4 regions of the Agrobacterium sp. 22-3639C2 genome follow, and region 1 is predicted to be linked to each of the others. Evidence: riboswitches for the same ligand, from Rfam matches in the RefSeq annotation. Region 1 holds a riboswitch; each other region holds the start of a gene.

Evidence for each region. Region 1 has a riboswitch for cobalamin ahead of bluB (5,6-dimethylbenzimidazole synthase). Riboswitches for the same ligand answer to the same signal wherever they lie in the genome.
Region 2: another riboswitch for cobalamin. It lies ahead of nrdH (glutaredoxin-like protein NrdH); the one in region 1 lies ahead of bluB (5,6-dimethylbenzimidazole synthase).
Region 3: another riboswitch for cobalamin. It lies ahead of ACQZ6D_RS17890 (DUF1852 domain-containing protein); the one in region 1 lies ahead of bluB (5,6-dimethylbenzimidazole synthase).
Region 4: another riboswitch for cobalamin. It lies ahead of ACQZ6D_RS10635 (ABC transporter substrate-binding protein); the one in region 1 lies ahead of bluB (5,6-dimethylbenzimidazole synthase).

What each region holds. Positions count from the first base shown of each region.
Region 1 is NZ_JBNWDB010000001.1:619,862-622,057, forward strand. Features, by position in the region: gene ACQZ6D_RS03050 (DUF2865 domain-containing protein) at 1-333, shown strand, start outside; gene bluB (5,6-dimethylbenzimidazole synthase) at 403-1,119, opposite strand; cobalamin riboswitch at 1,218-1,403, opposite strand; gene ACQZ6D_RS03060 (TolB family protein) at 1,531-2,196, opposite strand, start outside.
Region 2 is NZ_JBNWDB010000003.1:880,948-883,143, reverse strand. Features, by position in the region: gene ACQZ6D_RS17310 (nucleoside triphosphate hydrolase) at 1-435, shown strand, start outside; cobalamin riboswitch at 567-790, shown strand; gene nrdH (glutaredoxin-like protein NrdH) at 1,045-1,266, shown strand; gene nrdI (class Ib ribonucleoside-diphosphate reductase assembly flavoprotein NrdI) at 1,279-1,677, shown strand; gene nrdE (class 1b ribonucleoside-diphosphate reductase subunit alpha) at 1,665-2,196, shown strand, end outside.
Region 3 is NZ_JBNWDB010000004.1:116,275-118,470, forward strand. Features, by position in the region: partial or broken gene ACQZ6D_RS17885 (Fic family protein) at 416-558, shown strand; cobalamin riboswitch at 753-965, shown strand; gene ACQZ6D_RS17890 (DUF1852 domain-containing protein) at 1,069-2,046, shown strand; gene ACQZ6D_RS17895 (methionine synthase) at 2,071-2,196, shown strand, end outside.
Region 4 is NZ_JBNWDB010000002.1:650,529-652,724, reverse strand. Features, by position in the region: gene ACQZ6D_RS10640 (GNAT family N-acetyltransferase) at 1-534, shown strand, start outside; cobalamin riboswitch at 574-809, shown strand; gene ACQZ6D_RS10635 (ABC transporter substrate-binding protein) at 975-2,006, shown strand; gene ACQZ6D_RS10630 (FecCD family ABC transporter permease) at 2,003-2,196, shown strand, end outside.

The sequences.
Region 1 (2,196 bases):
TTTGCCTATCGAAATGCCTCAACCAAAGCCCCAGGCTGCGCCTGCAACATGGCCGCCTATCACGAGGAGATGAAGCAGCAGGAGGCTGCGCGGCCGGAAGCTGAGAAACCCTATTCAAGCATCACGACCATTCCATCACCGCAAGGTGACACCTCCAAAAAACCCACCGAACTGCAGCAGGCCGCAAAGCCGCCGGAACAACCGGTTCCGGAACGCGACTATGACCCGAACAACAGCAGGGTCCGCGTCATCGGCCCTAAATTCCTGCCCGACCAGACAGGCCGGATCGACCTGAAGAACCCGGCGCTGAAGGGCATTCAGCCGCAGCAATAGCTCCCATCAAGCACGCGGTATGGAGTTGGCAACGCTCTATCTCACTCACAAGGCGGTCGCGTGTTCTCTTTACCGCCCGCCCCAGCGATTGCGAAACACCAGCTCCTCCAGCGGCACGCGCTGCCGCCAACCCTTCACCGCCAGTTCCGGCTCGGTATAAAGTGTATCGACGCGGCCGAGGCATAGCCAGGCGACGATCTCGATGTGGTCCGGGATTTCCAGAATGGTCCGAATGTCGCTATCGTGGAAAATGCTGACCCAGCCGACGCCGATGCCTTCGGCGCGCGCTGCAAGCCAGAGGTTCTGGATGGCGCAGACGGTGGAATAGACATCGGTGCGCGGATTGTGGGTGCGGCCCAGCACCACCTTGCCGCCACGCGTCGGATCGCAGGTGACGCAGATGCTGAGCGGCGCCTTGCGGATGCCCTCAAGCTTGAGGCTGCGGTAAAGCGCCTGCTGCTCCCCCTCGAACATCGCCGCCGCCTCGCCATTGGCGCGGCTGAAGGCAACCCAGGCTGCCTGCCTGACCGCACCGTCAGTGACGAGCGTGAAATTCCACGGCTGCATGAAACCGACCGAGGGCGCGGAATGCGCCGCCTTCAGCAGGCGCTCGACCACATCTTCCGGCAATGGATCCGGAAGGAACTGGTCGCGCACATCACGGCGGGTTTCGATGGCACGGTAGATCGCCTCTCGCTCCCCCTCGGAAAACGGGTAGGCGGGCGAAAGCGCGTGATCGAATGCATTTGCGTCGAGCGAACTGGTCGCGAGTGGATCGGTCGGCATCGTCTATCCCCAACAATGCTGGCGCGCCGCCACGAAAACCGGCTCCGGTTTTCGCCTGCACGACGCGCTGCTGCAACAACCTGCCGCCGTCCACGCGGTCTGGTCTATCCTGTCAGGCCGGTCTTCTGACTCGGCTTCATCCGCCCACTTTCGCCTTCCCGAATGGATTCAGTGGCATCAAGAAAAAGGGCATCCGCCTCACAGCGCTGGGCACGTTCCGGTCTTGCACCGGATTCCCGATTCTCCCGCCCTAAAGGGCAGGCACCTGACGAAGAAGCTTATGAGCAACAAAGATTGCAAATACAAGTATCTTGCGCAGCGATGCGGCAATGTGACCGTGGCCACCTCACCGGCGTATTGCGGCCTTCAGCCGCCGCGCAGACGCGCGCCAGCTGAAGCACCCCTACCGCATCACCCAACGGGAAAATACCGCACATAAGCGAACTCATCCCCGTCCGGTGACCAGTTGGGGGAATTCATCGTTCCCTGCCCGCCGAAAAGGTCAAACAGCGTTTCGGCATTGCCGCCATCCATATCCATCAGCCGCACGCGCACGTTGAGGTCGCGCGGATGGTCGAAGACATCGGCGTCGTAGGAGACGAAGACGACCTTGTCACCGCTGGGGGACGGATGCGGGAACCAGTCGCCATAGGCGCTGTCGGTGATACGCTCGACGGCCGAGCCATCCACCCGCACGCGCCAGATCTGCATCTGGCCGGTGCGGCTGGAGTTGAAATAGATCCATTCTCCATCCGGCGAATAATCCGGCCCGTCATTGCGGCCCTCACCATGGGTAAGGCGTGTCTCAACACCGCTGTCTATGTCCATGGAATAAATATCGAAAACCTGATCGCGAATGCCGCAATAGGCGAAACCTTTCCCGTCCGGCGACCAGCCGTGCCAGTAGGACGGAAGGTTCTTAGTCATCAGACGCGGCGTTCCGCCCGTCGAAGGCAGCAGATAGATGGCACTCTTGCCGAACTCCACCTTGTCGGAAATGGCATAAAGCGAACCGTCAGGCGAAATGCCGTGGTCATTGTTGCAGATTGTCGCAAAGCCGGTATCGACCTTTTCCGG
Region 2 (2,196 bases), on a different contig from region 1:
ATTCTCGAAGAACGGGGGCTCTTGCCGCGAAAAGGCGCACCGGAGACCTTCGACGTGCGCGGCTTTCTTGATATCGTCTCCGCAGTTCGTCAGGGCGGGCAGGAAGTTCTTGTCCCGGTTTTTGACCGCTCCCGCGAAATTGCCATTGCCTCCGCTCGCGCCATCGCGCCAGAAACACGCTTCATTCTTGCCGAAGGCAACTATCTGCTGTTGAACGAGGCGCCGTGGACGAAGCTTTCCGGCAGCTTCGATCTTACCGTCTTCGTAGGCCCATCCGTTGCGGTGCTCGAGGAACGCCTGCGGGATAGATGGCAGGGCTATGGTCTCGATGCGACCGAGATTCACGCCAAACTGTTCGAAAATGATCTTCCCAACGGAAAGCGGGTGATTGAGAACTCCCGCCCCGCCGATATTCGCATCGATATCTGGGAATAACCCGCCGCTTCCGTCCGTAGGCGGCATCGAGCATTCACCGTTAAGCCTTTGTTGACCATGTGTTGAATCTTTTTGATCCACAGGGTGGGGCTTTCGCATGTCTAATTATTGACGAAAAAAATTCATCATATACTATATGTGGTGTTCAAGGTTCTTTCGATTCGCAAGCGTCGGGAGCTAAGACGGGAATTCGGTGCGCAACACCATTATGGTGAAGCAATGCCGAAACTGCCCCCGCAACTGTAAGCGGTGAGCATCGTTCCGATTTGAGCCACTGGCGCTAAAAGCTCCGGGAAGGTGGGAATGGATGTTTTGACCCGCAAGTCAGGAGACCTGCCTTGAGCGAAAACGTCCACGGGCGGGGTGTCCGGAAGGAAGGTGTATGACGCAAATGAATTGCGTGCGCCCTTTTCTGCCCCCTCCAGAACAAGCTTCGGGGTGAAGTCATGCCAGTGCATTTTTATGAGTTTCTACGCTCGTCGGCGTAGACAGCGATCTTACGCGGCCTGAGCCGCGCCTCGCCAGAATGACAGAACCATCGCCACCCGCTTGTGATTGCAGGCGGGCAATGTTGAGCCGTGCGTAAAGGCGGCTTCGAAAGAGGAAACAATGACCGTCACCGTTTACAGCAAACCCGCCTGCGTTCAGTGCACTGCCACCTATCGTGCGCTTGACCGCATCGGTGTCAGCTACGAGATCGTCGATATCTCAGAAGACGCGGATGCCCTCGATCGCGTTCGCGGCCTTGGTTACATGCAGGTTCCCGTGGTCGTTGCCGGCGAACGCCATTGGGCGGGTTTCCGTCCGGACATGATTGGCTCGATCAGCTGAGGAGGCGATGCGATGGGGCTGATCGTCTATTATTCCAGCCGGTCTGAGAACACTCATCGCTTCCTTCAAAAACTGGGGCGACGATTGCTTCGCCTGCCGCTCGGCGCCGAGGAAGACGTTCCTCACGTGTCGGAGCCCTATGTTCTCGTCACCCCCACCTATGGGGGCGGCGGCATGAAAGGAGCGGTACCGAAACCGGTTATCCGGTTTTTGAACGAGCCCTCAAACCGAAATCTCATTCGCGGCGTCATCGCGGCGGGAAATACGAATTTTGGCGCAGCTTTCGCATCCGCCGGAGATATCGTGTCGCGTAAATGCGCGGTGCCGTTTCTCTACCGCTTCGAGCTTCTCGGCACGGAGGAAGATGTCGCCAACGTCAATCATGGATTGGAACGATTTTGGACACGCTGACCTCGAGCGCGGTGCGCAACACGGATGCCAAACAACAAGTAACCGCTGCGCAGAAACACCTGGACGCGGGACTGGACTATCACGCGCTGAACGCGATGCTGAACCTCTACGATGAAAACGGGAAGATTCAGCTCGACAAGGACCGCCTTGCGGCACGGCAATATTTCCTTCAGCACGTCAACCAGAACACGGTGTTTTTCCATAATCTCAGGGAAAAGCTCGATTATCTCGTGACCGAGGGATATTACGAACAGGAGGTGCTGGACCAGTATTCCTTCAATTTCGTCCGTGACCTCTACGACGAGGCCTATGCCAGAAAGTTCCGTTTTCCGACATTTCTCGGCGCCTTCAAATATTATACGTCCTATACGCTGAAGACCTTCGACGGAAAGCGTTACCTGGAGCGTTATGAGGACCGCGTCTGCATGGTGGCGTTGGCTCTGGCGCGTGGCGACGAGCAGCTTGCCCGCGATCTGATGGATGAAATCATTTCCGGCCGCTTCCAGCCGGCAACCCCGA
Region 3 (2,196 bases), on a different contig from region 1:
CCAGGCCGTTGCGCCGGAGATTGGAAACGGGGACGCATGACGCTGCTCAAAGCGGCGAAAAGCGTAAAACCGCAACGTTGACTGCCGACTAGCAGTTCCAGTGATTCAAGCCTGACGGTACGATTAACGAAGCCGAATACCGCCCACTGCCAGACCTGTCAGATGCCGGGTGCGGATCGGAACTTCCTGTGCACCTTCAACGACATGGGGCCGTTCGAAGGCCCGAGCACAAATTCGGCGGTGCTGATGCGGATACGCGTCCGTGATGTTATCGGCCCGCAATTTAAGGGTGCTTGCCTTCGCTCATTCGCTATTTAATTCAAACGCCGATTCCTTTATTAGCGCTGCGCCGGCACAGTAGGGCATGTTCGGATAGCATCCCAACCTCCGGCGAGGCCGCTTCAATGAAACGCCTGTGGCAGGCGAAATCATGCGCGCCTTCTAGCTGCCCCAATTGCCTCCTGAACCGTCGATCGACGTACTGGCTCTTCTGGAGCGACTAAGTCTGGCGGAACGCGCTCTGGGCGCCTAGACGGTATCACCAGGCTGCTCCCGCGCTAGGAACTATTCGTGGTGTGGTCTGATCCTTTCAACTGCGTGGAGCGAGACGTTTGCCACGGTCAGGTCCGCGTATGTGAGAATCGCCTGACAACGCCGAATGCAACCTACTCGGTCGGAACCGACAATGGAAACGTAGACTTAAGGACATAAAGATATCGTTATATGATGTTGACCGATGACGTGGCTTACAATATGGTCGTCACGCCTAAGGTTCCCCAGTCGTTGCACGCAACGTGCCGGGGCTAAGAGGGAAGTCGGTGCTCCGTGTCATGCGGAAAAGCCGACGCTGCCCCCGCAACTGTAAGCGGCGAGCTGAAGTCCAATATGTCACTGGTTTACCCCGGGAAGACGGACGGAAGTGATGATCCGTGAGCCAGGAGACCTGCCTTTGGTGAAGTAACGTCCACGGGCGGGGTGTCCCAGTGTGCCGTAGCAAAGGCTGCATTGTCGCGGCCTGTCTTGCTATGCGTCCGCAGACCCATGCCCCCAACTTTATAGGGGCACAACATGTCTCAGACCTGCATTTTTACGATCACGAGCGTACCCTTCGATGAGGACTATCGTCCTTCAGAAAATACGCGCATCACCACCAATTTCGCCAATCTGGCCAGGGGCGAAAAGCGGCAGGAAAACCTGCGCAATGTCATGCGCATGATCGACAGCCGCTTCAACGCCCTCGCGCACTGGGATAATCCCAAATCGGACCGATACTCGGTCGAGTTGGAGATCATTTCGGTCGACATGAGCTTCGATGTCGCAGGTGAAAAATTTCCCCTCATCGAGATACTGAAGACGACGATCATCGATCACAAAACCAGTGAACGTATCGACGGCATTGTGGGGAATAACTTCTCCTCCTATGTGCGAGACTACGACTTCAGCATTGTGCTGCCGGAGCATAACAAGAGCGTTCCTGCCCTCAGCATTCCGGCCGACTTCGGCGACCTGCATGGAAACCTGTTCAAGTCTTTTCTGCGGTCGGATGCCTACCGCTCGTACTTTCGCAAGCCGCCGGTCATTTGCATCAGCGCCTCGACCAGCAAGACCTATTACCGGACCGAAAATCATCACCCCGTCATGGGCGTCGAATACCGGCAGAATGGGTTCTCGTCCACCGACCAGTATTTCGGGAAAATGGGATTGCAGGTTCGCTACTTCATGCCTGCAGGCAGCGTTGCGCCGTTGGCGTTCTACTTTGTTGGGGACTTGCTGGGCGACTACTCCAATATTGAGCTAATCGGCGTCATCAGCACGATGGAAACGTTTCAGAGAATTTATCGCCCCGAAATCTACAATGCGAACGCAGCAGCCGGGACATTTTACCAGCCCAACCTGAAGCACCAGGACTATTCGCTGACCCGGGTCATTTACGATCGCGACGAACGAAATCGCTTGGCGGTGGATCAGGGTAAGTTCACCGAAAAACACTTCATTAAGCCATACCGCGCCGTCCTTGAGCAATTGTTTGCTCACCGCCCCGCCTGAGCATCACTTAGAAGAGGTCCCACCGTGAAGAAACTTCTCCCCACATCGACTGCTGGCAGCCTGCCGAAACCCTCCTGGCTTGCGCAGCCCGAAAAACTGTGGTCGCCCTGGAAGCTGGAGGGCGAGGAATTACTGGAAGGCAAGAGAGAT
Region 4 (2,196 bases), on a different contig from region 1:
CGGTTGTTTTCAAGGTTGGGTTTTGCCGGTGATACGGAAAAAGTATATCTGTTCCGGGGAAGGGCGAATTGCCTTTTCGAGATACCGCCGCCCGGCAGAAAACAACGAATAGAGCCGTTATCCGCAGGTCATCTGACTGATGTGGTGGAACTAGACCGGGCGGCTTTTGGCGTTTCGCGCCGGAACGTTTTGCAGCGACTTTTGACGCAGAATGCGGGTTACGGTGTGTTTGAGGCGAACCGTCTTACCGCTTTTGCGCTGCGCCGTGCGGCAGGGCGGGGCCACATTATCGGTCCGGTCGTTGCGGGTGCGGACATGGATGCGATTGCGCTTGTGAGGCGGCATTTTACCGATCTGGACGATGAGCTGGTGCGTCTCGACACCATCAGCGACAATAGTCTCTTTATTGATTTTATTGCGCAATCCGGGCTGGTGGTGATTGAAACCCTTACCACCATGTCCAAAGACGCGCCGCAACCGGCGCCTTCCGGCGCTACAAAAATTTTCGCGTTGGCGGGTCCGTCTTTGTGCTGAGCTGCGGCACTATCGCAATTGACGCCCCGGCGCTTGCCCCTTATGTCAGAAAGCGACGGTTCCTGAAGCCGAAGGGCCAAGGGATTAATAGGGAACATGGTGCGGGTGATTTCTATCGCCCAATGCCGTGGCTGCCCCCGCAACTGTAAGCGGATTGCCGCTCATCCTCGTGACGCCTGAAAAGCGTCATGCCACTGCACCCTTCAAGGTGCGGGAAGGCAGATGAACGGCGTATATTCGTGAGCCAGGAGACCTGCCGTCATAATATTGACCATCGTTACGGGCGGGGATGCCCGGAAGAGGAGCTGATTATGACCTTTCCGTCCGCGGAAACGTATTTAGAGTCCCGTTCTCCATCTCCACACTTGTTGTCGCTCTGTCACTACGCGTTTTGACGCGCGGCCTGCGGATCACGCCACTTTATTTAGACTGGAGAACATATGTTTCATTTCAAAAGCCTGCCGGTTTCCGCCGGTCTTCTGGCTGTCGCACTAGCGGCCTTGCCCGCCGGTGCCGCTCAGGCTGCCGAAACCACCTATCCGCTGACGATCAATAGCTGCGGCCACGAAATCACCTTCAAGCAGGCGCCCGCCCGCACAGTATCGGTCGGCCAGAGCACGACCGAGGTTCTCTATCTGCTCGGCGTGGCCGACAAGGTGGTAGGCACGGCGCTGTGGATCGGCCCGGTTCTGAAGGGTTACGAAGACGCCAATGCCAAGGTGGAGCGGCTTGCCGACAATGATCCGAGCTTCGAGGCGGTGGTTGGCAAGAGGCCAGACCTCGTGACGACGCAGTTCCAGTGGCAGATCGGTCCCGAAGGCGTTGTCGGAACACCGGAGCAATTCGCCGAACTCGGTATTCCCGTTTATACCTCCCCTGCCGATTGCATGGGCAAGGACAATTCCGGCGGCGGCGACGGCGTGCGCAAGTCCGTTTTCACCATGGACCTGATCTACCAGGAGGTCCGCGACCTTGCGAAAATTTTCAACGTGCAGGATCGCGGCGAGGAAGTCGTTGCCGACCTGAAAAAGCGTGAGGAAGCCGCCCGCGCCAAGATCGCTTCGGCGAATGGCAAGATTTCAGCAGTCTTCTGGTTCTCCAGCGCCGAGCTGGATATCGATCCTTACGTGGCGGGCCGCAATGGTGCGCCGGGTTACATCATGTCCGCGCTCGGGCTGAAGAACGTTATCGAAAGCGATGAGGAATGGCCGACTGTTGGCTGGGAAACCATCGCCAAGGCCAATCCGTCCGTGATCGTTGCCGGCAAGATGGACCGCCGGCGTTTCCCCGCCGATGACGTCGCCGTCAAGCTCAAGTTCCTCGCTACCGATCCGGTTGCCAGCATCATGCCCGCCGTCAAGGCGGCCCATGTCTTCGAAATGGACGCGCAGGCGATGAACCCGACCATCCGCACGATCGAAGGCATTGAAACGCTGGCCGAGGCGATTTCAACAGCCGGTCTCGCCAAGTGAACGGTCTTTCCGTCAATCTTGGCAGGGCGGGTCTGGCTTTTGCCGCACTCGCCCTGCTGCTCGTCGCGCTGATGGCCGGTGCGGCCATCGGCGAGACTGCCATTCCGTTCGACGTGGTGGCAAAGACCATTGCCAATCGTGTCTTCCATGCGGGTTATCCGCTGGAGCCGCTGGATGAGGGCATCGTCTG